2 regions of the Thalassotalea montiporae genome follow, and region 1 is predicted to be linked to the other one. Evidence: predicted binding sites of a transcription regulator. Region 1 holds the regulator's gene; the other holds the start of a gene.
The links. The regulator sigma-54, encoded in region 1, starts transcription at its own class of promoters, with help from an activator protein. The targets are predictions, from matches to a motif close to GTTGGCACGNNNNTNGNNT.
Positions count from the first base shown of each region.

Region 2: flgA (flagellar basal body P-ring formation chaperone FlgA) is a predicted target of sigma-54. The motif match lies at 11,592-11,610, and genes of this name have one in related genera.

Region 1 is NZ_JBQRUO010000001.1:478,066-493,047, reverse strand. It holds gene ACSLUR_RS02045 (Do family serine endopeptidase) at 1-956, shown strand, start outside; gene yjgA (ribosome biogenesis factor YjgA) at 1,065-1,583, opposite strand; gene pmbA (metalloprotease PmbA) at 1,702-3,045, shown strand; gene mgtE (magnesium transporter) at 3,221-4,579, opposite strand; gene ACSLUR_RS02025 (HPr family phosphocarrier protein) at 4,802-5,077, opposite strand; gene rapZ (RNase adapter RapZ) at 5,108-5,962, opposite strand; gene ptsN (PTS IIA-like nitrogen regulatory protein PtsN) at 5,976-6,428, opposite strand; gene hpf (ribosome hibernation promoting factor) at 6,432-6,719, opposite strand; gene ACSLUR_RS02005 (RNA polymerase factor sigma-54) at 6,747-8,255, opposite strand; gene lptB (LPS export ABC transporter ATP-binding protein) at 8,317-9,051, opposite strand; gene lptA (lipopolysaccharide transport periplasmic protein LptA) at 9,055-9,513, opposite strand; gene lptC (LPS export ABC transporter periplasmic protein LptC) at 9,530-10,096, opposite strand; gene kdsC (3-deoxy-manno-octulosonate-8-phosphatase KdsC) at 10,093-10,677, opposite strand; gene ACSLUR_RS01980 (KpsF/GutQ family sugar-phosphate isomerase) at 10,677-11,648, opposite strand; gene ACSLUR_RS01975 (calcium/sodium antiporter) at 11,717-12,697, opposite strand; gene mlaF (phospholipid ABC transporter ATP-binding protein MlaF) at 13,002-13,805, shown strand; gene mlaE (lipid asymmetry maintenance ABC transporter permease subunit MlaE) at 13,809-14,585, shown strand; gene mlaD (outer membrane lipid asymmetry maintenance protein MlaD) at 14,706-14,982, shown strand, end outside.
Region 2 is NZ_JBQRUO010000001.1:908,894-923,875, forward strand. It holds gene ACSLUR_RS03895 (TapY2 family type IVa secretion system protein) at 1-142, shown strand, start outside; gene ACSLUR_RS03900 (GspH/FimT family pseudopilin) at 381-929, opposite strand; gene nadE (NAD(+) synthase) at 1,025-1,858, opposite strand; gene glnB (nitrogen regulatory protein P-II) at 2,038-2,376, shown strand; gene bamD (outer membrane protein assembly factor BamD) at 2,460-3,221, opposite strand; gene rluD (23S rRNA pseudouridine(1911/1915/1917) synthase RluD) at 3,376-4,350, shown strand; gene pgeF (peptidoglycan editing factor PgeF) at 4,334-5,119, shown strand; gene clpB (ATP-dependent chaperone ClpB) at 5,344-7,920, shown strand; gene ACSLUR_RS03935 (DUF4124 domain-containing protein) at 8,096-8,557, opposite strand; gene pssA (CDP-diacylglycerol--serine O-phosphatidyltransferase) at 8,849-9,688, shown strand; gene ACSLUR_RS03945 (flagellar protein FlgN) at 9,940-10,368, opposite strand; gene flgM (flagellar biosynthesis anti-sigma factor FlgM) at 10,378-10,695, opposite strand; gene flgA (flagellar basal body P-ring formation chaperone FlgA) at 10,770-11,462, opposite strand; gene ACSLUR_RS03960 (chemotaxis protein) at 11,640-12,569, shown strand; gene ACSLUR_RS03965 (CheR family methyltransferase) at 12,604-13,437, shown strand; gene flgB (flagellar basal body rod protein FlgB) at 13,501-13,899, shown strand; gene flgC (flagellar basal body rod protein FlgC) at 13,902-14,321, shown strand; gene ACSLUR_RS03980 (flagellar hook assembly protein FlgD) at 14,355-14,982, shown strand, end outside.

The DNA.
Region 1 (14,982 bases):
CTGACGCCGAAAGCGATATCGCACTGCTACAAGTCAAAGACGATGATTTAACGGAAATTAAAGTATCCGACTCAGATCAATTGCGCGTTGGTGATTTTGCTGTCGCTATTGGTAGCCCGTTTGGTTTAGGCCAAACCGTCACTTCAGGTATTGTCAGTGCATTAGGTCGTAGCGGGTTAAATATCGAAAACTTCGAAGACTTTATCCAAACTGATGCTGCAATTAACAGTGGTAACTCAGGTGGCGCATTGGTCAATTTGCGCGGTGAATTAATTGGTATTAACACCGCAATTCTTGGCCCAAACGGCGGTAACGTCGGTATCGGTTTTGCCATTCCCAGCAACATGATGAATAACTTGGTCAAACAAATTATTGAGTTTGGTGAAGTTCGTCGCGGCGTGCTTGGTGTTGCTGGCCGCAGTGTTAACGGCGAAATTGCCAAGGCAATGGCCTTAGAAACTACCCAAGGTGGCTTTATTGAGCAAGTGGTTGCAGACTCTGCCGCCGCAGAAGCGGGCATTAAAGCCGGTGATGTTATTACCAAAGTTAATGGCAAAATGGTGAAAACCTTTGCTGAGCTACGCGGTAAAATTGGCTCAATTGGCGCAGGTAAAAAAGTGAAATTAACTGTCATTCGTGATGGCAAAGAAAAGCGCTTTACTGTGAAGCTAAAACAAGCTGAATCAGCCAATGTGGAGGCGGCGAGTATTCACCGCATGCTTGATGGCGCCGAGTTAGACAATGCCGCTGATGGCAAAGGCATTGAGATTACTGACGTTGAAGATGGCAGTGCGGCTGAGGCTGTCGGCCTACAAGCTGGTGATGTCATTACAGGGGTTAACCGCAAAGATATTGCTACTATTGCTGAGCTAAGAAACTACCTGAAAGACAACACGGGTGTATTAGCACTGAAAGTTGAACGTGGTAACCGTGCCATGTACTTAATGATTCGCTAACCCAGTAAATCAGTAACATCTAGCTTTTACTGATATTAAAAAAGCGCTGCTTTTGTAAAAAGGCAGCGCTTTTTTGTATCTTGCATTTATTAGAAGAAAGAGTAACAGCTAGCCTTGATAATGGGCTTTGATATAAGCCAACAAATCGCGATGACTCTTACCAGGCTTATTGTTGGCCTGCTCTTTAGACGCTTGGCGAACTAGTTGCCTTAACTTTTGACGTTCCATACCCGCGCACTGCGCCAATAAGTCTTCAACCTCTTGATTACCGCCAGCCAGTAATTCATCGCGCAGCAGTTCAAACTTCTCGTGTTGCTTACTTTGCTGTTGATGCTTATTCGCTAATACGTCCATTTCCGCTTTAAGCACATCAACATCCACCTCTGTCAGCAATTTCGCAACAAAGCGGCTATGACGTTTTAACGCATCCGGTTTATTAAGGATTTTATCAGCCAAAATCATCGCATCTTGCAACTCTTCGTTTAGTGGCAATTTATTGCGCTTCGCTTTAGGCAGACGAATAATGGTCAAGGCTAAATCCTGCAATTTATGCATGTAGCGTTTGACATCGGTTTTACTTACATAATCTTCATCGAATTCGTCGATATCGTGGTCTAAGTGGTGCATAATGATCACAAATCAAAGTCAGTTTCCCGCTATTATACAGCAAATGTACAACAAACACTCTTCGGGCAACGCTTAACTTAGGCGCAACAACTCGCCAGTACCTCATCGGAAGCAAGTAATGAAAGAAGTCGATAGCATTAACACCCAAATTGATCATGTTAAAGGTCGCGTAGAGAACGCGTTAGCACTCGCCCAAAAACTGGGTGCAGACAACGCAGAAGTTGCCTTAAGCCGTCAACAGGGGTTAAGTGTTAACACCCGCATGGGCGAAGTCGAAAATGTCGAATTTACCAATGACGGTGCCCTTGGTATTACGGTATACAAAGATGGACGCAAAGGTAGTGCTTCAACAGCTGATTTATCAGAAGAAGCGTTAAATAATGCCGTTAAGGCGGCTGTCGATATAGCCAAGTACACTTCAGTGGATGACTGTTCAGGTCTAGCAGATAAAGATCGCCTAGCAATGACACCCGTTGAGCTAGATTTATACCACCCGAAAGCGCTCACCACCGAAGAAGCCATCGACATTGCCAAGCAATGTGAAGACGCAGCACTAGCAAGTGATGCACGTATTACTAACTCTGACGGCGCAACACTAGCTAGCTTTGAAGGCTTTAAAGTCTATGGTAACAGCCACGGTCAATTAGTCGGTTATCCAAGTACACGCCACAGCCTAAGTTGTGTCAGTATCGCGTCAGATGGCGACGATATGCAGCGCGACTACGCTTATACGGTTAATCGTGACTTTGCGCAATTAGATGCACCAGAGCTTGTTGGCCAACAAGCAGCGAGCGAAGTTATCTCAAGGCTACATGCCGAGAAAATTAGCACTCAAAAAGTGCCCGTCATGTTTCGTGCTGATATTGCCAATACCATTTTTGGTCATTTTATTGCTGCCATCAGCGGTGGTAATTTGTATCGTAAATCATCTTTCTTGTTAGATGCGTTAGGCCAACCAATTTTCCCAGAGCACCTAACGATCAGTGAACGCCCTCTCCTAACCAAAGCATTAGCGAGTAGTAGTTTTGATGCAGAAGGCGTTGAAACTATTGATCGCGAAATCATTAGCCAAGGACAATTAGAAACCTATCTTTTAACGAGCTATTCAGCGCGTAAGCTTGGCTTACAAACGACGGGTCACGCTGGTGGCATTCACAACTGGCTCGTTACCGCTAACGGTGGTGACTTTGACGCTATGCTGAAACAGCTTGGCACTGGCCTGTTAGTCACCGAACTAATGGGGCAAGGAGTAAATGTAGTCACTGGTGACTACTCGCGCGGTGCCGCAGGCTTTTGGGTTGAGAATGGCAAAATTGCTTACCCTGTGTCAGAAATCACCATCGCTGGTAAACTACAAGATATGTTTAAGGGCATTGTTTCGATTGGCAAAGACACCGATATGCGCGGTAGCATTCGCACGGGTTCGTTATTAATTGAAGAGATGCAAATCGCCGGAAACTAAGCTTCAGTTAAGACTACTCCCCCCAAAAGCTTACCGTTAAAACACAAAAAGCGCGCTAGTTTATGCCTTTAGGTAAAAACTAGCGCGCTTTTTATTGTCTGTTAGATTTCTATTTGGCCTTTTCTATTCGCCCTTTTCTACTTCTACCTGGGCTAGGCAGGCAACCTTACGCAACTTAAGTCAGTAATAATGTTGCAGTACCGAGGAAAGCAAAAATACCCACCACATCGGTAATTGTCGTCAAAATGACACTGCCCGCCAGTGCTGGGTCAATATTCATTCGTTTTAACATCAGCGGAATCATCACCCCAGCGATCCCCGCTGCGGTCAAGTTCATGAGCATGGCAAAAGCAATAATGCCGCCAAGCGTTAAATCTTGCTTCCACACCGCCACCACAGTCGCAATTAAAAACGCCCAAATTAGGCCGTTTAAAAAGCCAACGGCTAGCTCTTTGTACAATAAGGAACGGGCATTACTATCACCGACATGACCCAGCGCAAGACCACGAATAACCAAGGTTAATGTTTGGTTACCCGCAACGCCGCCCATACTGGGTACCAGCGAGTTCAATACCGCAAGAATCGCTAGCTGGCTAAATATGCCTTCAAACATGCTAGTTACGGCAACTGCGAGCAATGCAGTGATCAAGTTAACACCAAGCCACACGGAACGCTGGCGCGTACTTTTGATGACGGGCGCAAAAGTATCGGCTTCGTCATCAAGACCCGCCATACTCATCATTGAATGCTCAGCTTCTTCACGAATAATATCAATTACATCATCAATCGTAATACGACCGAGCAAACGCCCATCTTCGTCAACAACAGGCGCAGAGAGCCAGTCGTAACGCTCAAATAATGCCGCAACATCATTTTCAGGCATATCAGGGGCTACCGCTTCAATATCTGCGTCAATAAGGTTAGAGACGACAGTTTCAGGCTTTGAAGTAACAATGGCTGATAACGACACCGCGCCAATAAAGCGATCGTGACGATCAACCACATAAAAACTATCAGTGGCTTCTGGCAATTCACCTTTTAGGCGTAAATAGCGCAACACCACATCAACCGATACATCTGGGCGAATAGTGATGGTATCGGTATTCATGATACCACCAGCAGTATCTTCTTCGAACGATAACGCCGCCTCGACCCTAGCCCTGTCTTGTGTGTCCATACTTTGTATGACTTCTTGGTAGACACTATCAGGTAGGGTACGCAGTACTTCGGCTAAGTCGTCAACATCCATCCCTTCAGCGACTTCTGCAACCTTTTCTGGTCGCATGCTCTTCAAGATGCCCTTGCGCACCTCTTCATTGAGCTCTTCAAGTACTTCACCTTGGTGATCAGGATCGATAAGTTGCCACAACACAGGTCGGCTTTTAACGGTGGAAGATTCGAGTATCAGCGCGAGATCATAGGCAGGCAATTTTTGCAGTAGTTTGCGAACATAAACAAACATACCACTACCAAGCGCTTCATTTACCTCTTGTAGTCGTTGTTGATTAAATTCTTGTTCTGATATTTCCGGCATAACTCACCCTGCGCCGACTGATTTACTGGCTAACTTACTGAGAGACATTGACGATATCGATGTCGCGAGTAACGATAAGTATGCGGTTAATAGCTTAACGCTTGATGACAACTTGGCAACAGTTTAAACCATGTAGCATTAGTTACTGCACTGCCAGCAAGTGTATATGAGTTGCTTGTGTTTTTCAGCTTTTAATTTGGCTAAGCCTAAGATTTTTCAACTTTATTCTGCTTCGTCGAAGCGCTGGTTGATGAGTTGGCAAACACTTGCTAGGGCTTGTTCAGCATCATCACCATCGGCAGTTACCTTAACAACTTTACCTTGGCCCCCCGCAAGCAACATGATTGCCATGATGCTGCTCGCATCAGCGCTATTGCCATCTAACGCTAAAGTAATTTGTGCACTAAATTGTTGGCTTAATTGTGCAAGCTTAGTGGCAGCACGGGCGTGTAATCCCAGTTTATTAATGATTTCAATATCTTTGGAAACGCTTGCCATGTGACTTCCCAATGTAAAACTAGGCTAAATTTAGGTGCTCTTGATGTCGATATCGCGATGACGCGATTGCACATCTTCACGTTCTTTGCGAAAGTTACCAGCAAGTAATTCAGCAATATAGACTGAACGATGTTTACCACCAGTACAACCAATCGCTATTGTCACATAACTACGGTTATTTCGCTCTAGGTGCGGCAACCAAGTCATTAAAAAACTATTAATTTGCCAAACAAACTTAGTGACAATCGGCTGGCTGGCGAGAAAGTCACGGACGGGTTGATCTAAGCCAGTTTGCGATTTTAACTCTTTGTCCCAGAATGGGTTAGGTAGAAATCGTGCATCAAACACGTAATCAGCATCTGCAGGAATACCGTGTTTAAAGCCAAAGGATTCAAACACTAGCACCATAGCCCCTGTTTTCTTACCGAGTATACGTTCACGTACGAGATCGGCTAACTGGTGTGGCGAGAGCTGGCTAGTATTCATATATAAATCAGCGCGAGTTGAAACAGGCTCAAGCAGTTTTTTCTCTAATTCTAGCGCTTGATCAAGTGCAATATTTTGTCTGATCAGTGGATGCAAGCGGCGTGTTTCACTAAAACGCCGGATCAGGTCGTTATCGTTCGCATCAAGATACAGAATGGTCAGCTCTACGGCAGCAGGCAGATAATCAAGAATCTCATGAACGTCTTTGGGCTCAGCAGGCAAATTACGTACATCGAGCGATACACCAACGTTTTCGTATTCGTTAATTACTGTATGGGTAAGCGCGGGTAGCAAGTTTACTGGAATATTATCAACGCAGTAGTATCCTAAATCTTCTAAAACTCTGAGCGCAACTGATTTGCCAGAGCCTGAACGACCACTGACGATAATAAGTTTCATAGTGTGCTTACCGTTATTCCGCTTGGTTAATCAACTCGTAAAGCTCATGATTACTAGTACATTTACGAATTTTTTTATTGATTTGTTTGTTGCTCAGCAGCTTAGCAATACTTTGCAGTGTGGATAAGTGATCTTTACAACAGTCTTCAGGCACAAATAACGCCACGAAGATATCAACAGCGCGGTTATCAATCGCATCAAACGCCACTGGCTGTTCAGTGGTCATCAGTACTGCCACAACTTGATTCGTGCCAGTAAGGCGACCGTGTGGTATTGCAATACCATTGCCAATGCCTGTGCTGCCCATTTTTTCACGAGCCAGCAAACTTTGCAGCAATTCAAATGTTGAGTGTTCAGGAATGTGACTAGTTGCAATACTGCAAATTTGCTCGAGGATTTTCTTTTTGCTTGACAGTGGGACTGCACAGGATGTGCAGTCCTCGGTTAGTATATCTTGCAGCTTCATAGTTTAATGCTGAGTAATTTTACCTTTGTATTTAAGGATTTGGCGGTCAAGTTTATCAATGAGCGAGTCAATTGATGCGTACATGTCTTGATTTTGTGCTGAGGCGTGAACCTCTGTGCCGTTGAGGTGAACTGTCGCCTCGGCTTTTTGGTTTAATTTTTCTACGGTAAGAACGACGTATACATTGTTGATGTGATCGAAATGTCGCTCCAGCTTTGCAAACTTAGTGTTAACGAAATCGCGTAATGAATCTGTCACTTCTACGTGGTGGCCTGATAAATTAATTTGCATAAGCTTTATTCCTCATTGCTTGAATACTTAAAGTAGACTTTTTCTTTGATTTGACGGTGGAATAGATAAGGACTCTCGGTACTTAGCTATTGTCCGTCGCGCAACATTAATCCCTTGCTCTGCTAATAGTTCCGCCATTTTGCTATCACTTAATGGTTTCGATGGAGTTTCTGCTGAGACAAGCTTTTTAATTAATGCTCTGATAGCAGTAGATGAACATTCCCCCCCATTTTCCGTACTAACATGACTAGAAAAGAAGTACTTTAATTCGAAAATACCTCTAGGCGTGTGCATGAACTTTTGCGTGGTTACACGCGATATGGTTGACTCATGCATATCAACCGCTTCTGCGATGTCGTTTAACACCATCGGGCGCATCGCTTCTGGCCCGTATTCAAAAAAGCCTTGCTGACGCTGAACAATACAGTTTGACACTTTCAGCAGCGTTTCGTTGCGGCTTTCTAAACTTTTAATGAACCATTTGGCTTCTTGCAGGTTTGAACGGATAAACTGATTATCGTCCGATGACTTCATACTTTTGGTCATCGCTGCGTATTGCTGATTAATTGATAATCTTGGTGCTGTACTTGGATTAAGCTCAACCACCCAGCGACCATTTTTCTTTTCCACAGAAACATCTGGGATAACGTACTGATCATCACCTTGCACTACCGCATCACCAGGTCTTGGGTTTAATGATTGGATCAGGCGCAGTGCCTCGCGCAGCTGGTCTTCCTTGAGCTTGGTTTTTCGCATTATTTGACGATAGTCACGATTACCCAATAAATCAATGTGCTCGCTAATGATCAGCTTACTTTCTGCTAAATACGGTGTGTCGTTATCAAACTGATTCAATTGAATCAATAAACATTCAGGAATAGAGCGCGCTGCCACCCCAATAGGATCGAACATATTAATACGCTTTAATACCGCTTCAACTTCATCAAGTTCAACTTCTTCAAGACCTAGACTTTCCAAAATATCTTCGGCAGAAACAGTTAGGTAACCAGCATCGTCAACGGCATCGATAATTGCCATAGCAATGGCTTCATCGGTTTCACTAAAGGGTGTTAGCTCCATTTGCCAGCGCAAGTGGTCTTGAATAGAATCGGTGGTTTCACCTTGATAAACGTAGTCATCACTGCCTGCAGTGCCAATGCCTGAGCTACTTACACCTGCACTAAATGACTCATCCCAAGTGGTATCAATACTCAACTCTTCTGGAATGTCATTTTTTTCCATCGCCTCGGTAGTGCTGACTTCATCAGCGGTAGGCATAGCATCTTCAGAACCATCTGTTGTCACCTGCTCAGTCGTTGCCGTAGCAGAATAAGCATCGTCAATAGACTCGCTGTCACTACTTTCCGATGAGGCACTCGCCGACTCATCCACTTCAAGCAGTGGATTGCTTTCCAGCGCTTCTTGAATCTCTTGTTGAAGGTCTAATGTTGATAATTGTAGTAACTTGATAGCCTGCTGAAGTTGCGGCGTCATCGTAAGTTGCTGACCAATTTTTAACTGCAATGATGGACGCATTTAAGTCTAACGGTTTCCTTTTGTTGTGTTCTTTTATTCAAGTAAAACGCTAATGATTTAACTATAGCGTGAATTGCTCACCTAGGTATACATCTCTTACTTGCTGATTCGCCAAAATTTGTTCTGAATCACCTTCAGCGATTAATTCTCCGTGACTAACGATATATGCATGCTCACACACATCAAGTGTTTCGCGAACATTGTGGTCAGTGATCAAAACGCCAATGCCACGTTGCTTTAAATGCAAAATAATCTTTTTAATATCGCCAACTGAAATTGGGTCAACACCGGCAAAAGGTTCATCTAGCAAAATAAACAATGGGTCGGCTGCTAACGCTCTGGCAATCTCAACACGACGACGTTCACCACCCGATAAACTCATGCCCGTATTATCTCTTATATGGCCGATATTGAATTCTTCAATAAGCAATTCGAGTTTTTCTTCACGCTCAACTTCCGTTAAGTCTTTGCGTGTTTGCAAGATCGCCATGATGTTTTGATAAACCGTCAGTTTGCGAAAAATAGACGCTTCTTGCGGCAAATAGCCAATACCGCGACGCGCGCGCTCATGCATAGGCAACAAAGTTAAATCATCTGCCCCTAAAGTGATTTCACCGCTATCGTTCGGCACTAAGCCAACAATCATATAAAACGACGTGGTTTTACCCGCACCATTAGGGCCAAGTAAACCCACAATTTGTCCAGTACTGACCGACAAGCTGACATTTTTAACAACCTGTCGACCTTTATAAGCTTTTGCTAAGCCAGACGCGGTAAGTGTTACTTCTTGTGTCATCGGCTATTTATCACTTTTTGCTTTAGGTTTTAAAATGGTGGTTACCGACTGGTTACTGCCACCCTCTGCTTCCAATTGTTCAGTTAGCGTGTTGTATACGATTTTCTCACCGCTAACTTCACTACCAGCTTGCGTCAACAATGCATTGCCCGAGATGGTGATAGTGAACGTTAATGGTTCATATTTAATTTCATTGGCTTGCAAACGAATCTTACTGCCATCTTCAAGCAGTTGTTCAAATGTTGCTGGTTGCCCTTTAGCAACATAGGTTTGCACGTCTTGATCTTTTTGACTAAAAACTTGCACGAGGTCAGCTTTAATTTTCAATGAACCTTGTGAAATCACTACATCATCTAAGTAGCTGGCAATTTTGTTCTTTAAGTCACCTGCTTGACGCCCCGCCGAGATATGAATTTCTTGCTCAAGGTCAATTTTTGCAGCAAGTGTCGGAGTGCTGATCACACTCGCGACCGCTAGGCTAGCTAGCAGCTTTTTTATAAATAGTTTGTACATGCTCGGTCAATGTCATTTGTTTAGTGTTTAAGTCTATAATCAGCCCAGAACCATACATAGTAAAGTCTTTTCCCTGAATCAATATGGTTTGATCAGAGCTAATAATATTGGTATTCAAATCCAGTTCTAAATATTTACAGTGAATTTCCTTAATCAAACTGTCTGGCTCTGTCGCCATTAATGTCACACGGTTTTTTAATACCACGCGATTATTGTTATAAAGCGTGCCTTCAAGTGCTTCGAGTTGCCATGGTGCCGAATCATTTTTTGGATATACAGTATATTTAGGCTGCTCAAAGTGAGTAAATGCCAACTCAGCATAGTGTTCCATGCGCTCGGCAATAACATGATGCGATAATTGGCCGCTCTCACTGTAAATATCACTATTAAGCGCCTCAGCAATAAAGTCAGGGACAAGCTCTGCTTCAACAATGTCAGCGTCTTGCTGCTGTGCTTGACGCCATTGCACAACGCCATAGGCCATAAGGCTAAACAAGAAAGCGATTAGCGCTAGGCCATAAAGTCGATTCATACACTCGCGCCTTTAGCGTCTACCAATGTGTCTTGGCTATGCATAATAAGATCACAAAGTTCGCGCACAGCGCCAAAGCCACCTAGCGTAAAAGTGCGATAATCTGCTTTGTTAATGACAGCTGGGTGTGCATCATTAACCGCAACTCCCAAGGCAGCATACTCAATGCAAGGTAAGTCGGCCATGTCATCACCGATATACGCCACTTGCTCAGCCGTAATCGACAGTTCGCTCATTAGCGCTTTCATTTCGGGTAACTTGTCTTCTTTGCCCTGAATGATATGTTCAACGTTTAGCGCTTTCATGCGATCGTTAACTATTCGCGAATTTCGGCCAGTAATAATGGCGACCGTTACACCCGAGGCAATCAACGCCTTGATGCCATAACCATCTTTGGTATGAAACGCTTTGAGCTCTTCACCTTGGTTACCTAGGTAAATACGCCCATCAGAAAATACGCCATCAACGTCACATACCAATAGCTGAATGTTGCTGGCAATGGCAATAACTTTCTTGGCGACGGGGCCGTAAAGTGTCGATACGAGGTCTTGTGCTGTGTCCATCGTGTTTTCTAGTGTCATTAGAGTACGCCTGATTTTAACAAGTCTTGTAAATTTAGGGCACCTACAGGTTGGTTTTGCTCATCAACCACAATCAATCCGTTTATTTTTTTCTCTTCCATCACATTCAACGCTTCAGCCGCTAATAAGTCAGCCAGTGCAGTGGTTGGCGTTTTCGTCATCACTGACACAATTCCGTCGTGATGAATATCAATTTTACCATCTAAAATGCGGCGTAAGTCACCATCGGTAAAAATACCAGCGAGCTTTCCTTGTTCATCACAAACAGCAGTCATACCTAAGCCTTTTTCGCTCATTTCGACTAAAGCTTCTTTGATTAAGGCGCTAGTTGGTACAACAGGCAAGCGCTCACCGGTGTGCATAATATCACTCAGGCGCAGTAGTAATCTTTTTCCTAGACTGCCGCCTGGGTGTGACAAAGCAAAATCATCCGCTGTAAAACCACGCGCATTGAGTAAGGCCACTGCAATGGCATCGCCCATCACAAGTGTGGCGGTAGTACTAGAGGTTGGTGCCAAGCCAAGCGGGCAGGCTTCTTGTTCAACCTTCACACAAACGTGATGTTCAGCCAATTGAGCTAACGTTGACTCAGGGTTGCCTGTCATCGCAATAAGCGGCGTGCCGATTCTCTTAATCACAGGGATAATTGCCAGTAATTCACCGGTTTCACCAGAATTTGAAATAGCGAGCACCACATCATTTTCGGTAATCATTCCTAAATCGCCATGGCTAGCCTCACCTGGGTGCACGAAAAACGCTGGCGTACCAGTACTTGCTAGTGTTGCCGCAATTTTACCACCGATATGACCCGACTTTCCCATGCCAACCACTACCACTTTACCTTGGCAATCAAACATGGTTTGGCATGCACTCGCAAAACCTTTGTCTAAGTACTGCTTCAAACCTTCAACTGCAGCTAATTCAGTCTCAAGTACCTTATTACCCAAGGTTATAAAATTTTCAGAATTCATTAGTAAAGCAAACTCTTAATTGATGTAAGCATTTAAATATTTATCGACAATGTTGCTGATTAAGCCGCTTATGCCACTTGGCTAAACAAAATAACTTGGTAGAGAATAAACGCTAAAAACAAGGTCGCGCCTTTTAGTCGCGTGATACGGAACGCACCTTTTTCGCGACTAAAACACAGCGCAAACAGCAACAAGGTAATCGCCAGCATATATGGCGCATCGCGGCTTGCAACTTCGGCATCTATAGCGCCAGGCGCAATTATTCCTGGCAGTGATAACACTGCAAGAATATTAAAAATATTGGAGCCAATGATGTTACCAAGTGCTAAGTCATCTTCTTTCTTTATCAGACTCATCATACTTGCTGCCAGTTCTGGCAAGCTGGTACCAATAGCAATAATAGTTAAACCGATAACGAGGTCACTAACCCCAAAGGATTTGGCAATAAAGGCGGCTGAGTCAACCAAGTAACTTGCACTTAACGGCAGCAACACCATGCCAACAGCCAACCACAGAAATGCTTTGCTATTACTCGTTGCTTCTGGCACTTCTGCTTCGGCCTCGACAATCATAGGGTCGTCAACAGGATTAGTTTTAGCGCGGCGTAAGGTGATCACTAATAACGTTGCGATGTAGACAAAAAAGCCGACCATTAGAATGCTGCCCTCAACTATGCTTAACTCAAGGTTGATCAGCATTAGAAACGCAATAAATGTAATGCCCAAGGCAATCGGCAACTCGCGTTTAACTGTTGAAGAGGAGACTTGCAGTGGTTTAAGTAGCGCTGTTAAGCCTAATACCAAAGCGATATTAGTGATATTGGAGCCAATTGCATTACCGATTGCAGTATTTGCTTTGTCATCGAGCGATGCTGTTGCTGCCACCATCATTTCGGGCGCAGACGAGCCCATAGCAACAATCGTCAAGCCGATAATCATAGGTGAAACACCAAAATTTCGGGCAACCGACGAGGCACCATATACAAATTTATCAGCACTCCATACAAGGACAACGAGCGCGACAACTAATATCAATACTTGCAATAACATTTACTACTCCTGACTCTCACGTTAAATTGTCGCTGTTAAGCAGATAAAAAAAAAGAAGAAAATGAATTTACCGTCAAATTCACACACAACCTGCTGCTTTTTTGTTCAGTTATCACTTTTTTACGAACAGGCCGCAGCATTGGGTAGCTAACATGCTTTGAGAACGCAAACTTTACAAAGTTCTAAATAGAAACACTTATACACATTTATTCTGTAAAAATTTGTCAAATTCAGATGAACAATGTTAGCCGCTAAGGTAACATTCGCCACTTATATTCCTGTTAAATTGGTGTAAAAAGCGTTAATGCCAGAGACTTTGGTTGAAATTAAAAACGTTACCTTTAAACGTGAAGAAAGGACGATTTACGACAACATCAGTTTGTCTATCCCAAAAGGAAAAGTAACCGCAATAATGGGACCAAGTGGTATCGGTAAAACCACCCTGTTGCGCTTGATTGGGGGCCAACTTAAGCCAGAAAGTGGGCAAATTCTGTTCGACAATCACAATATTCCGACGCTCGGTCGTAACGCATTGTATGATGTGCGCAAGCGCATGAGCATGTTATTTCAAAGTGGCGCTTTATTTAGTGAGATGTCAGTGTTTGACAACATCGCTTTTCCAATTCGCGAACACACTAAATTGCCAGAACATATCATCGAGAAAATGGTCTTGATGAAGTTGCAAGCCGTTGGTTTACGTGGTGCGCGCCAATTGAAACCGAGTGAATTGTCTGGTGGTATGGCAAGACGTGCCGCGCTAGCACGCGCAATTGCACTTGATCCTGAACTTATTATGTATGACGAGCCATTTGCGGGCCAAGACCCTATTTCTATGGGCGTTATTGTGCGGTTGATCAAAGCACTAAATGACGCACTAGGGTTAACCTCGATCGTGGTTTCACACGATGTGCCAGAGGTGATGAGCATAGCTGATTACATTTACATTATTGCCGAACAAAAAATTATTGGTCATGGCACACCTGAGCAAATTCATCAGCAATCTTCACCTCTAGTGAAACAGTTTGTGCAAGGTGAGGCCGATGGTCCGGTGCCATTCCACTTTAATGCGCCACCTATCTCTTCTGACATTTTGCGAGGCCAAAGTTAAGTTATGCAGGCGATTTCCCAATTAGGACGCAAGACCCTAGCGATAATTGCGGGTTTAGGTAAAGCCGTGATGATGCTGTTTTCTGCAATTGTACAAATGCCTAACCCACGCAAAGGCTTTCCATTGCTGGTTAATCAACTGTATGCAGTCGGTGTGTTGTCACTGATCATTATTGTGGTCTCAGGCACCTTTATCGGCATGGTACTGGCGCTACAAGGCTACACCATCTTAGTCGGCTACGGCGCCGAAGCGAGCTTGGGGCCGATGGTTGCGCTATCTCTATTACGTGAATTAGGCCCTGTGGTTGCGGCCTTGTTGTTTGCTGGTCGCGCAGGTTCGGCGTTAACCGCTGAAATTGGTTTAATGAAAGCGACCGAGCAGTTATCCAGCATGGAAATGATGGCGGTAGACCCACTACGCCGTGTTATCGCGCCGCGTTTTTGGGCGGGCTTTATCAGCCTACCACTGCTTGCCGGCATATTTTCGATGGTCGGTATCTTGGGTGCGCACTTGGTCGGTGTTGATTGGCTTGGCGTTGATGGCGGCACTTTCTGGTCAGTTATGCAGGCACAGGTTGATTTTGAAAAAGACGTGCTCAACGGCATTATCAAAAGCTTAGTGTTTGCTTTTGTTGTCACTTGGATTGCCGTATACAAAGGCTATGCTTGTGAGCCGACATCAGAGGGCATCAGCCGCGCTACTACCGCTACCGTAGTGCAATCATCACTGCTAGTGTTAGGTTTAGATTTTATATTAACGGCGCTAATGTTCGCGCGCTAATTTTCGGGCACTAATGTTCGGGTGCTAATGTTTGGGTATAAATGCATTCGATTTATTTTTTTGCAGAGAACTGTTGCAAAGAATTATTGCAAAGAATTATTGATAGGTTAGGTGAAAGACATGACGTCTAAAAAATTAGAATTATTGGTTGGCTTATTTGTTGCGCTCGGCTTAGCCGCGATATTAGCGCTTGCACTAAAAGTTGCCGACTCTGGTATTTCAGGCAATGGGCAAACATACGAGCTATATGCAAAGTTTGACAATATAGGTGGCTTGAAAGTGCGCTCTCCAATCAAAATTGGTGGCGTAGTTATTGGTCGAGTAAGCAATATTGCGTTAGATAACGAAGACTTTACGCCAATTGTTACCTTAGAAATTTTCGCAGAATACCAAGGCT
Region 2 (14,982 bases), 430 kb from region 1:
TTTCGACAAGCTAAAAAAGAATAAGCGCATTAATAAAAAGCGAACAACCGAACGAATTTTTGATGTCTTTGAGTGTGTTCCATTTGGTCAAAAATTTACAGAATCAAAAGCGAATGCGTTAGAAAACAGCTTACCTAAATAGCCGACATTAGATTGTGTTTATAGTTTTTCCTCATGCTTTAAGGACGACTATCACTCGCTTAGTCAAATCAAGTTAGCAAAACTAAGTGTATCGTCGGTTTAGCTTGGCTTTATTTGAGAAAATGTTCCTAGAGCTCTGCCATTCACTATCGTTCTCTCTTAACTCTGTGCACTAGCGTCGCATACGGTTGAAGGGTAGGGGTATTAGCATACAAACAAGCGGTCACTATATAACTACACTACTCACAAGTGATATCAGCACCAGCTCTTGTTTCGTCAATGTTGTCATTATCCGTGTCTCGTGTTTGAATAGCTCTACCTCGCAATGAGACAATAACCCCGCGGTTGAACTGTGGTAGGCTTTTGGGGCAATAAGCAAAAGTTCCTGCCGCGCCTCCTGCTTGGCCAGTCGGCTGATAAGTCAGACTAGCCCTTGGAAAGGTTAAGGTGTCGCCCTCATCAATTGAGGCTTTCACTCGAATAATAGTTTCATTGTCTGCCGAATCATAGTCACCGTTATTGTTCACATCAACAAACGCACTTATTTCACGCGACCAATCATCTACACAGCTTTTTCCATCTAACGGGCAGACGATGACTTCATGTTCTAAGTTTATAGCGGTATTTCTTGCTGTGAGCAGTAGGCGATGAATTTGAGATATTTCGTTGTCCACTCTAATTTGCACGATCCAATTATTGAAATTTGGTAATGCTACCGCCAGCGCGATTCCTATGATGGCAACTCCAACCATTAGCTCTACGAGCGTAAATCCTTTTGATATTTTCATAATCAGCCACCTTAACTACGAGCGGTTAAATCCTAGTCAACAGTTATACCACTGTTGGCTAGGAACACCAAATGGTCGATGCTAGAAATCAAGCTCTAGTCGTAGATAGTGGGAATCGCCAGGCGCTTGTGTTGGGTTTTGTTGTAGATAGCTACGATACGGTCACGAACCTCATCAGAAACTACTTTGCCTTCCAAGAAGTCATCTAATTGGTCATAGCTAAGGCCTAGTGCATCTTCGTCTTTCTTGCCTGGGTCTAGGTCTTCTAAATCAGCGGTAGGGGCTTTTTCCACTAAAATTGAGGGAGCACCTAAGTGCTTAGCTAATTGTCTAACTTGGCGCTTTGAAAGACCAAAAAGCGGCACTAGGTCACATGCGCCATCACCCCACTTGGTAAAAAAGCCTGTAATGTTTTCTGCAGAGTGGTCAGTGCCAATCACTAAGCCGCCAAGAATACCAGCAATGTGGTACTGAGTTACCATGCGGCTACGCGCTTTTACATTACCTTTTGAAAAATCGATTTGGCTGTCACTTGCACTAAGTAATTGTGCACTTTCTAAGGCGCTTAAGGTTTCTTGGTTAATACCATCAGCGCCTGCTTTGATGTTGGTTGTTACCACATTGCTTGGTTGGATAAAAGAAAGCGCAGTTTGAGCGTCTTCTTCATCAGCCTGAATACCATAAGGCAGTCTGACCGCTATAAATTTGTATTCTTCAGTTGCGTGCTCTTGGTTCAACTCGTTAACGGCAAGTTGCGCTAAACGGCCGCAAGTGGATGAGTCGACACCACCACTGATGCCCAATACAAGGTGCTTAAGTGAGGAAGAGGTTAGTTGTTTTTTGATAAAGGCTACTCTGCGCTCTACTTCATATGCAGGGTCGATTTCGGGTAACACTTTCATTTCTTCAATGATCACTTGCTGATTCATTGTTAATCCTTGGTATCAAAAATAGTTAAGCTGAGTGTAACAAAAAGCACAGCGATTTGTGCAGACCATTTATACGTGAAAATAATTCAAATGGTTGAGTTTTCAGCGCTTAGTTATTTTGTTTTTTAATTATCGGCATATAATAAAAACGTAGCTGTAAAAATTATTAAGGCGTGAAAATGAAAAAAATAGAGGCGATTATAAAGCCATTTAAAATGGATGATGTGCGTGAAGCATTAGGCGAGATCGGCATTACCGGTATGACGGTGTCAGAGGTGAAGGGCTTTGGCCGTCAAAAAGGTCATACTGAGCTATATCGTGGCGCGGAATATATGGTGGATTTTCTGCCAAAAATGAAAATTGAGATTGTCGTGGCATCTGACGATGTCGAGCGCTGTGTTAACGCTATTATTGAAAGTGCGCAAACAGGTAAAATTGGTGATGGTAAAATCTTTGTCACTGATGTTGAGCGTGTAATCCGAATCCGTACTGGTGAAGAAGACGAAGCAGCTATTTAGACTCTAACTCTCTTTCCTCTGAGCTGAACAATAAAAAAAAGCTGCATGTGCAGCTTTTTTTGTACCCGTTGGTAATCGAGTGATTAATTATTTAACAATGGGTTATTAGGGTAGTTAGCCGCAATAACTTGCAGTGTGTTACGTTTTAAATCGTCTAATCCTAATGCTTGATAGCATTCAACCATCAGTTCAAGAGCCGCTTCTGTTTCTTGAGTTGGTGCGTAGTATTCAACGATGTAGCGAGCACGATTAGCGGCAGAGACATAAGCCTCACGCTTTAAGTAAAATTTAGCGACTGCAAGTTCGTATTGAGCTAAGCGAGATTTAATCGCAATCATGCGCTTTCTCGCATCTGCAGCATATTTACTGTCTGGATACTCATCAACGATTTTACGTAAATCCTTAAAGGCATCTCGTGATGCGCTTGGATCGCGATCTGAACGGTCAATACCCGCTAAATCTTGGAATAAGTTTTCTTCTGTCGCTACGTTAATTAATGCGCGCATGTAGTAAACATAGTCAACGTTAGCGTGCTTAGGGTTTAATCGTAAAAAGCGATCTGCTAATGCAATGCCTTGCTCAGAATTACCTGTTTTATAATAAGCAAACAATAAGTCTAATTGCACTTGGTGCGAGATAGGGCCAAATGGAAAGCGAGAATCAATAGCAGATAAAATTTGAATAGCTTTTTGATATAAGCCGTTATCAAGCGCTTCGCGAGCGTCAACAAACAATGCTTGGGCGGAACGATCAGGTACTTTTTCAATATCAGTATCAGAAGAAGAGCAGCCAGCAAGCGATACTACTGCGGCTAACACTAAAGCTCTTAAGGTCAATTTATCCATAGACTCGATTATCACTAGGTTGTTTTCGTTAAAATTGTTATGAAAGCCCTAAACAAAAGGGTAAAATGCTTTTCTTTTTTTGTTGAGCAGCATTCTAACTCAGCATTCTTGCCTTGCACAGTGCAAATACTAATTTGATAGCAAAGAGATTTTAATGGCCGAAATTATCCAACATCAAGAAACTGTTCCACAATCCTGCTTAGGAAAACGTTTAGACCAAGCATTAGCGGAAATGTTTCCTGATTATTCGCGTTCACGCTTAAAAGAATGGATTTTAGCGGGTAATGTTAAGTTAGACGGCAAGGTTGTCACCAAAGCGCGCGAAAAAGTGTTTGGTGAAGAAACCGTTGAAATTGATGCCACCATTGAAGCGGAAGTGCGCTTTGAACCGCAAGATATTCCGCTAAACATTGTTTACGAAGATGATGATATTCTGGTCATTAACAAGCCAGCGGACTTCGTGGTTCACCCAGGTGCAGGTAACCCAGATGGCACAGTGCTTAATGCTTTATTACATTACTGTCCTGAACTTGAGCTAATTCCACGTGCTGGTATTGTTCATCGTCTAGATAAAGACACAACGGGGTTAATGGTAGTTGCCAAAACCATTGCCGCGCAAACAAATTTAGTTGATGCTTTGCAAGCGCGTGAAATTACGCGTGAATACGAGGCGATCGCCAGCGGCATTATGACCGCAGGTGGTACAGTAGATGAGCCAATAGGGCGTCATGCAACTAAGCGCACTCATATGGCCGTGACGATGTCGGGGCGCCCATCGGTTACCCATTACCGTGTGATGGAAAAGTATCGCTTACATACGCGTTTACGACTGCGCCTTGAAACGGGTCGTACTCACCAAATTCGTGTGCATATGGCACATATCACGCACCCGCTAGTCGGTGATCCGTTATACAATGGTCGTCCAAGACCACCTAAAAATGCGACGCCTGAGTTACTAACATTTTTGCGCAGTTTTAAACGTCAGGCGTTGCATGCCGCAATGCTATCACTGTATCACCCAATCACGGGCGAGTTAATGACATGGCGTGCCGACATCCCTGATGATTTTGTTGAACTCGTCGAGTTATTAAAAGAAGACACTAAGCTTAACAGTGAGCAAGACTACTAACGCTGGGCAGCATACAGCTAGCCACAAAGTTGCTGTTGATTGGCCGGCCCGCCATGTCACGGCATTTACGACGACTCGCGAGCTTGCTGGCGAGTTGGCGCTGGCCGGTCAATACGATAGCTTTAATTTAGGGCTGCATGTTGGCGATAGCCCAGAACAAGTTAATGCCAACCGAGCAAGTCTTGCTAAAGATTTACCAGCTGGTACAAACATTCAATGGCTTGAGCAAGTCCATGGCAGTAATGTTGCTATTGTCGATCAATATCAAGTGGCACCAATTACCGCAGATGCAGCGATAACACGAAGCCCTAATATTGCCTTAGCGGTAATGACGGCAGATTGCTTGCCTATTTTAATTGCCGATAAGTCAGGGCAAGTTATTGCCGCAATTCATGGTGGCTGGCGACCATTAGCGCAAAATATAATTGCGAAAACTGTTGAAGCGATGAACACACCTGTCGCGCAATTAGTGGCTTGGTTAGGCCCTTGTATTGGCCCAAGAGCTTTTGAAGTTGGCAATGAAGTTAAAAACACATTTGTAAACCTTAACCCGGCAACGGTAGTTGCTTTTCAGGTAGTGCCTCAGTCTGCTCAAAAATACTTGGCGAACCTGCATCAAATTGCGCAATGTCTACTCAGTGCTTCAGGTATTGTTGAGGTAGCCAGCCTGCCTCATTGCACCTATTCTATGGCGCAGCAATATTATTCTTACCGACGCGAAAGCGTCACAGGCCGTATGGCAAGTATTATCTGCCGCAACGATTACTAGTGCTTACGCTGCTACTGTTAGCCCCTCTGCATATTATTAGCTCCTCCAAAGAACCTTAAAAGCTTGTTTTAAATCAACATCGCACCCTACATATACTTGATTTTAGCAGTTAAGCCCCTATAGATAATGTTAGTTTTAAAGCGTTAGCAAATTACAGTGAGCTAAATCACTATCATTTTACACTTGCTAATGCTAACCAGAAATTATCGAGAACCGAGGTTTGTATGCGTTTAGACAGGTTTACTCAGTCTTTCCAATTAGCTATTTCTGATGCGCAATCATTAGCATTGGGGCGAGATCATCAGTTTATTGAACCACTGCACTTAATGATGGCCTTACTAAAGCAATCTGGTAACAGCGTTATTCCTTTGTTAAAAAGTGCAGGGGTTGATGTTAGCTCGCTGCGCAAACAAGTTGATAAAGCGCTTGATGGGCTGGCAAAAGTTCACGGTGTTGGTGGTGAAGTTCAACTTTCATCAACAACCGGTAACTTGCTAAACCTTTGTGATAAGTACGCGCAAAAATTAAAAGACGCTTACATTTCTTCTGATGTGTTTTTATTAGCTGCGCTAGAAGATACTGGCATGCTAGGCCAGATTTTAAAGTCGCTAGGGGCGACAGAAGCGCGGCTCAAAGATGCCATTAAGCGTATACGAGGTGGTCAAAACGTTAACGATCAAAATGCGGAAGATGTAAGACAGGCGCTCGATAAATTTACGATTAATCTCACCGAGCGTGCAGAGCAAGGTAAGCTAGATCCTGTAATTGGTCGTGACGATGAAATTCGTCGTGCAATTCAGGTGCTTCAGCGTCGCACAAAAAACAACCCTGTACTTATCGGTCACCCAGGGGTTGGTAAAACCGCCATTGTCGAGGGTTTAGCGCAACGTATTGTTGATCACGAAGTGCCAGAAGGGCTGAAGAACAAACAGGTATTGTCGCTTGATATGGGCGCACTGGTGGCGGGCGCAAAATATCGTGGTGAATTTGAAGAGCGTTTAAAAGCAGTATTGAATGAGTTGTCTAAGTTAGAAGGGCAAGTCATTCTGTTTATTGACGAGCTACATACCATGGTCGGCGCAGGCAAAGCCGATGGTGCAATGGATGCTGGAAATATGCTGAAGCCAGCACTTGCACGCGGTGATTTACACTGTGTTGGAGCGACAACACTCGACGAGTATCGTCAGTACATTGAAAAAGACGCAGCGCTTGAGCGCCGCTTCCAAAAAGTTATCGTTGATGAGCCAAGTGTTGAAGACACTATCGCGATTTTACGTGGTCTAAAAGAGCGTTATGAACTGCATCATTCGGTGAATATTACCGATCCGGCAATTGTTGCCGCTGCAACACTTTCTCACCGATACATCAGCGATCGTCAATTACCCGATAAGGCAATTGACTTGATTGATGAAGCGGCTTCCAGTATTCGCTTGCAAATGGACTCTAAGCCAGAAAACTTGGACAAATTAGAGCGTAAACTTATTCAGCTTAAACTAGAGCAACGCGCCTTGGCGAAAGATACTGACGATGCGTCAATCAAACGTCTATACGCCATTAACGCAGAAATTAAAGATACGCAGCAGCAATATGACGAGCTAGATGAGATTTGGACGACTGAAAAAGCAGCATCGCAAGGGACGCAAACCATCAAAGCAGAACTTGAACAAGCGAGAATAGATTTGGACTCAGCACGCCGTGCGGGCGATTTGAATCGTATGTCTGAGCTGCAATACGGCAGGATCCCTGAACTTGAAAAGCAGTTAGATTTAGCCAGTCAAGCGGAAATGCAAGAAATGAGCTTGCTCAGTAACAAAGTTACTGAAATTGAAATTGCTGACGTGCTTAGTCGCTCCACTGGCATCCCCATAGCTAAAATGCTGTCTGAAGAGCGTGAAAAGTTACTCAGTATGGAGAATGAACTTCATCAGCGCGTCATAGGCCAGTCTGAAGCCGTTGTTTCTGTCGCTAACGCTATTCGCCGATCACGAGCAGGCTTGGCAGATCCTAATCAGCCAATAGGCTCTTTTTTATTCTTAGGCCCAACAGGTGTTGGTAAAACAGAGTTGACTAAAGCGCTAGCCGAATTTTTGTTTGATACTGAAGATGCCTTGATTCGCGTTGATATGTCTGAGTTTATGGAAAAACACTCCGTTGCTCGACTAGTGGGAGCCCCTCCAGGTTATGTGGGTTATGAAGAAGGTGGCTATTTAACCGAAGCTGTGCGCAGAAAGCCCTATTCGGTAGTGCTGCTCGATGAAATTGAAAAAGCGCACCCTGATGTGTTCAATATTTTACTACAAGTGCTTGATGACGGCCGTTTAACTGATGGTCAGGGGCGAACGGTAGATTTTAAAAATACCGTCATTATTATGACTTCCAATATTGGCTCGGAATCAATCCAAAGCTATAGCGGTGACGAAGAATACGAATTAATGCGAGCCTCTGTGATGGCAGAGCTTAGCCAACATTTTAAACCTGAATTTATTAACCGTGTTGATGATACCGTTGTTTTCCATCCATTAGTCGCAGAGCAAATAGTTGAAATTGCTAAGATTCAAATTGCATCTTTATCAGCGCGTTTAGCACAGCAAGAGCTTGGTTTGCACCTTGACGACAGTGCACTAAGAAAGGTTGCAGAAGTTGGTTTTGATCCTCTATTTGGCGCTAGGCCATTAAAACGTGCAATTCAAACAGATATTGAAAACCCTATGGCGCAGCGTTTACTGGCAGGAGAATTTGAAAAGGGCCAGAAAATCGTTGTTCAATTTGCTGATGACAAATTTACTTTCACTACGGAATAGTGATGTTTTTGATTGTTTTAGCGCAAGAAGAAAAGTGTAAATGTAGATAACTTTCCAGTGAGTGATTTTAGGTCGTGCTTTTAGGTAATGGTTTTAGGTAGTAGCTTGGTAGCTGCTACCTTTTTGATGATTGGTTACTGCTGTTAACTGAATAAGTTATCGCAGCTAAATTGCATTAGCTATTGTCGTTATCATCACAGTAAATTTCGACGTGTTGTTTATTCAGCATACGCTGTTCTTGCTTTTCCTCTGGCGTTAGTAAACGAGAGCTGCCGTCTGGTTCTTTTAATAAAATTCGTTCAAAACCACCAAGCAATTTCAAATTAACTTGTGCTGCTTGGCAGTTCTTTTCAATTAACTCTGAAGCCTGGCGGGCACGTTCGAGCTCATTCTTGGCTTCTTTTTGTGCTTGCCTTTCTGCCAACCAATCATCAACAAATGAGTTTTTTTCACCGTCAGGAACTACTGGCGCATAAGCAACGCGGACATCGACTTTGGCAAAATCTTTATCGTTAGGATGCTGGTGACTAAAATGCACAATATTGTCTTTATCAACCCAGCGGTAAACAGTTGTATCTTGAGCGTTTCCTGACATTGTGAATAACAGCAGGCAAAGTGTTGGAATCAACTTGTACATAATTAAGGCCTTTTACTAGCAAACTTCCCAGCCAACAGCATTGAATAAAGTTTAACCCATCTTAAACATTAAGTTGATATATTGACAGCGTTTTTTCTGACCTCTGACTCACTGCACGCAAAGCTGTAAGTTGATTAATTATCAGTGTTGGGATTGCACAGTGAACATCCCCGATGTTTTGAGCTTACCGTGCCTATTTGAATTAATCTGTTACTAAATTTACGTAATGCGGCGCTAAAAGAGATGTGCTAAATTAGCTGTTTTTATCAGACAAGGACATTTCTCGCTTATATGACTTCGCCTAATGCTAATGTGAACCAAAGCCGAGGTATTTATTTATTGCCGAACTTATTAACTACGGCAGGCTTGTTTTCAGGGTTCTACGCGGTTGTTTCGTCAATGAATAATCATTTCGAAGCTGCTGCAATTGCTATCTTTGTGGCAATGATTTTTGACGGGCTAGATGGCCGAGTTGCTCGTATTACCAATACTCAAAGTGAATTTGGTGCCGAGTATGACAGTATGGCTGATATGGTTTCTTTCGGCATCGCCCCTGGGTTAGTGGCCTATAATTGGGCGCTCTCTGGTATGGGTAAGTTTGGTTGGCTTGCGGCTTTTGTCTTTGTTGCCGGTGCAGCGCTTCGCTTAGCACGATTTAATACTCAAGTAGGGGTTGCGGATAAACGTTATTTCCAAGGGCTAGCAAGCCCAGCAGCAGCTGGTGTTATCGCGAGTATTGTTTGGGTCGGTACGGAATATCAACTAAACGGCCAAGACTATGGCTTTATTATGGGTTTATTGACCATAGTTACTGGTTTATTAATGGTGAGCAACTTTAGGTATAACAGCTTTAAAGAAGTCGATTGGAAAGGAAAGGTCAGCTTTATTGTGGTCTTACTGATTGTCTTGGTCTTTGTGGTTGTCGCCTCTAGCCCTGCTGAACTGTTAATGGCAGTATTTGTTTTGTACGCATGTTCAGGCCCAATAACAACGGTTCGCTCAGTGAAAAAGCTTAAATTAGAGCATGTAGTTGGTGACGAAGATCATGACGCTGACTTTGATAGCAAAAAGGCTACTGTAAATAATAACCAAGCAGCAGATGATGCTAGCAGTATGACTGAGCAAAAATAACTTGCCGTTTTGACTGCGCTAATCACTAAGTTTATTGATTAGCAAAGCTTAATAACATAAAAAAACGCCAACTTAATGTTGGCGTTTTTTATAGGTAGTGTTTTTGTTTCACCGGCTTTGACTTGAGGATTTGTCTAGCTAACGTCACCTAAAATATGATTACAGGCTATCTAATTGGGAATAGGTAGACTTCAGGTTAAGCGATTGTGCTTAAGCTTTTATATCCAAGCTTCTTTACTTGGCTTTGATATCTAGGCTTTCATATCAAGACTGCTTAGCCCAGCGTGTTTCTTACCTTTATTATCGTACGTCATTGAAGAGCGATTGTGACGCTCTAATAGGGTCGTCTTCATGCGCTCAACGGCAAGTTGTGAATGAGTAATCACTTGGCCATTGATGATATTGAGCTCTTGACAACGGAGCAGGGTAGCTTGAATTTCTTTAAGCGAATCATCGAGCAGGTTTTGCGCTTTGTCCGCCAAAAACTGTGGATTTTTGCTGATATTAGCGTCTAACCCTTCAATCGCTTCAAGCAATACCTTTTTTTGTTCGGTAAGCGTATTTAAAGCCTCAGGGTCTCGTTGCGTGAGCAATTCTTTTTCGTCAATTAACAACTGCTCTAGAGCAGTCAGTTGTTCTAGTTGTTTATTAAGTAATTGCTGTGAGACGCTTGAGCTCATTGTTATTCTCTATAGTAAATCAAATTCAAATTTGGCGATGCTTTGCGCTAACTTTTCCGCATCTACCTTGTAAGCACCTGATTGAATTGCTTCTTTTAGTTGATCAACTTTTCTTTGATTCACTGGTGGCGCATCACCGTTTTTCTTTTGGATATCGTTCAACTGTCTTGCTTGCGGTGTTAGTGACACTGAATCTTGGCTAACTCTTGTCGCCTGAGATGTGTTAACCGCTTTTTGGTCGACTTGGTTCTTTACGTCGTTCTGTTGCTGCTGCACAGTACGATTAACTTGATTGTTATTATTCAAGTTGTTGATATTAATAGCCATTTCTTACACCTGCATGTTGTGTATTACTCATTCTATAATATTATCGGCCAATTACTGAATTTCTTTATCATTATTTACAAATTAATGGTCACTTTATTAACGCCACTTACTCGGCCGGTAACGAGTTTACCAGAGCGATTATTTTTAACTCGCACTTTATCGCCAACGTGGCCATTGGAAACTGATGTTCCCGATGTTTTTATACTAAAGGTACTACTGCGAGCGATGAGTGTCACATTATCCCCTTTGCATACCGAACAAACGTGATTAGGCGATATTGCCTTACCCTTCACAATGTTGCGTTTGGCTTTTGCGCCATAGAGACTGTTTACGTCGCCTATGGCCTCACCGCGCAAGCGTTTTTCATCAATGTAAGCAATTTGGATATTATCAGGGGTTAGCATGCTGCCGCGGTCGATTGCATATTTAGCAACTACTACCGGGGCATCTATCGTCACTTTCACAGGAACATATAGATTCCAGGGGCTTGATCCCTCGCAAGTTATTTTAACATTTACGTTTCTACTGTTATGAATATCAGGTATATTGGCCTGCAAATTCTGGTCACAAGGTTTGATCACTATTCTAGGGTCGAGCTTGGCGGCAGTAACGGAGACTTTACGATTACTAACATGTGTGAAGCTATCCTCAACTGAACGTTTAGCGAGGCCTTCAATAAAGTCTCGATCAAAACTGGTGGCAATTGCTTGCGATTGAAGCTGATAGCACAGCGTTAAAAAAGTGAAAAGAATCTTCGATTTGCTCATGTTTACGTGTCATCGTGTTATTGACGTTAAATACTCGACTATGCTTAATATCAAATGGCTTAGTTTTAACTCAAGTATTTAACGGCGCTGTCAAAAAACAGGCGCTTAGACTAATGTTAAATTAATAGTAAACAAGAATTGTGCCTTTTCTGTTGCACATGAGATTAAGGGGTAACTATGGCGGGCATTTTAGACTCGGTAAACCAACGTACTCAGTTAGTTGGCCAAAACCGACTCGAGCTATTGCTTTTTAAATTAATTGGACCACAGCGTTTTGGCATTAACGTATTTAAAGTACGTGAAGTGCTGCAGTGCCCTCAGTTAACATCGCTTCCAAACCAAGATCCTTTTATCAAAGGTGTTGCGCACATTCGTGGGCAAACTATTTCTGTGATCGACTTAAGTAAGGCCACTGGTGGTCCTGAAATACCGTTAACGGAAAACTGTTTTATTATTATCGCTGAATACAATCGCAGTGTTCAGGGCTTCCTAGTTGCTGGGGTTGAGCGTATTACTACACTGAGCTGGCAAGACATTATGCCGCCGCCAGAAGGTGCTGGTAAATCTAGTTACCTAACGGCCGTTACTGAAATTGACAAAGAAATGGTGTCAATTTTAGATGTTGAGAAGATCCTTAACGAAATCAACCCAGTGTCTACCGACTTGAGTGAAGAGGTTGCTGATGCCTCTGTTGGTGCTAGCTTGGGTGAGCGTGTGATCATGATTGCTGACGACTCGACCGTTGCGAGAAACCAAGTCAAGAGAGCGCTTGAGCCGCTAGGACTTAAAATGGTATTGGCTAAAAATGGTCAAGATGCCCTTAATCAACTCAATGAAATTGCAGAGCAGTGCGGTAATACTATCGAAGAAAAAGTTGCCTTATTAATTTCTGATATTGAAATGCCAGAAATGGACGGTTATACCTTGACCGCAGAAATCAAAAGCAATGAAAAAATGCGTTCGATGCCGGTTATTTTGCATACCTCACTAAGCGGTGTGTTTAACAATGCCATGGTTGAAAAAGTTGGAGCGGAAGACTTTATTCCGAAGTTTCACCCTGACGAATTAGCAACTGCAGTGAAAAAGTGGTTAAAAATTGAAGATTAATCCTCTTTTCTTAGTTTGCTTTTAGGACATTGCAGTGCCAGCTAGACAATTAGATGACAAAAGTTATCACGACTTTAGAACCTTTCTTGAGCAACAATGCGGAATCGTATTGGGTGATAATAAGCAGTATTTAGTAAAAAGCCGCTTAGCGCCGCTGATGGCAAAATTTGAGGTTGCTTCATTGGCTGAGCTTGTGCAACGCACACTTAGCCCCATGGAGCGTCAACTGCGTGCAGCGGTTATTGATGCGATGACAACCAATGAAACTTTGTGGTTTCGTGATGATTATCCTTTTGAACTGTTAAAAAGCAAAATTTTACCTGATTTTGCGAACCAACGTATGCCATTAAAGATTTGGTCTGCGGCCAGCTCGTCTGGTCAAGAGCCATATTCGATTGCCATGACGGTACTTGAATACATGCAATCTAAGCCTGGCTCTTTTCCTGGTGGGGTTCAAATTGTTGGCACAGACATTTCAAATACTATGCTTGAGCATTGTAAATATGCCCATTATGACGGCCTAGCGCTTGCGCGAGGGCTTTCGGCAGAGCGTAAGCGTCAGTTTTTTGAACCTGGTGATAACGGCATGCTTAGGGTCAAAGAAGCGGTTCGAAAGCTGGTGAGCTTCCGCCCGCTAAATTTGCTGAATAGTTATAGCCTTATTGGCAGATTCGATATCGTTTTCTGTCGTAATGTACTTATTTATTTCTCACCGGAAATTAAAGCGCAAATCCTTTCTCAAATTCACGGAGTGCTCAATAAAGATGGCTACTTATTCCTTGGAGCCTCTGAATCACTTTCTGGATTAAATCAACAATTTGATATGCTTAGGTGTAACCCTGGCATCGTTTACCAAAAGCAATCATAAATTTGACGCTAATGTTGGCATAGTAATTGTATTGCTACTTTCAAATGATTTGGAGGTAGCATTATGGCTATTAGTTTTGACAAAGCGTTCGGAATTCACCCGCAAGGGATGATGTTGCGTGCCAAGCGCGCTGAAATAATTGCAAGTAACATTGCTAATGCCGATACCCCTGGCTACAAGGCCAAGGGCATGAACTTCCAAGACGCACTTGCCGGTGCGGCAAAAAATCAACAAGCGGGCATGGCTCGCACTCACGAAAAGCACTTTGATATCCGTACTGAAATGACTGCTGGTGAAGGATTTCGCGTTCCAGATCAACCAGATACAGGTGACGGTAATACTGTAAATGTACAAGTGGAACGAAACTTGTATCTAGAAAACACATTACAGTATCAAGCCAGTGTGCAATTTTTAGATTCTAAAGTTAAAGGGCTGAAAAAAGCGCTATCTGGAGGGCAATAATTATGAGCTTATTTAATGTATTTGATATCAGTGGCTCAGGCATGGCGGCGCAATCGGTCAGGTTGAACACCACTGCCAGTAATATTGCTAACGCTGACAGCGTCAGTAGCAGTGTCGATCAAACCTATCGAGCGCGTCATCCGGTTTTTGCCGCTGAGATGCAAAAAGCTGCCGCAGGACAAGATGGCTCCGTTGGCGTTCAAGTACTTGGTATTGTAGAAAGCGATAAGCCGCTTAACGTTGAGTATTCACCCGACCATCCAATGGCGGATAAAGACGGCTATATCTACAAACCGAATGTGAATGTGATGGAAGAAATGACCAATATGATTTCTGCGTCACGTTCATATCAAACCAATATTCAATTAGCGGAATCAGCTAAGAATATGGTGAACAGAACCCTGAGATTAGGTCAGAGCTAATAGGCTCGACCAGCAGTTAGAGTGAGATAGAGTATGGATTCAGTTAGTGGCAGCAGCAGTTTAGACGGCCTTCGCTGGCAACGAGAGACTGGGGTACCAGAAGCCGATGATAACAACGGCATGTTAACCCAAGAAGATTTCTTTGCCTTGATGACTCAAGAGCTTGCTCATCAGGACCCAACCAAGCCTGTAGAGAACAACGAGATGATTTCGCAGATGACGGCGTTTTCAACGACAGACGGTGTGGCAAGACTTAATGACTCATTTGCACAATTTGCAAATTCAATGTCGTCAAGCCAAGCATTACAAGCTTCTTCTTTGGTCGGTCGAAGCGTTTTGGTTGAAGACAATACTTTTGGTATGGCAACAGGTGAGCAGCCAAAAGGTAAGATTGTTACTGATAGCCCTGCGAGTAACGTCAATATTTATGTTGAAAATACGGCGGGTGAAATTATCCAAACAGTTCCCGTTGGCAATGTGCCAGCAGGTGAGTCGAATTTTACATGGGATGGTATGACATCAAATGGCGAGTTAGCGCCTGAAGGGGCATATCGTTTCCGCGTTGCAGGCTTAGTTGACGGCCAAGCGTCAGAGCTGCAAGCCATGACTTACCGAAAAGTAGACAGCGTAACGCTAGCAGGTGCTGGCGGTAATATTGTGT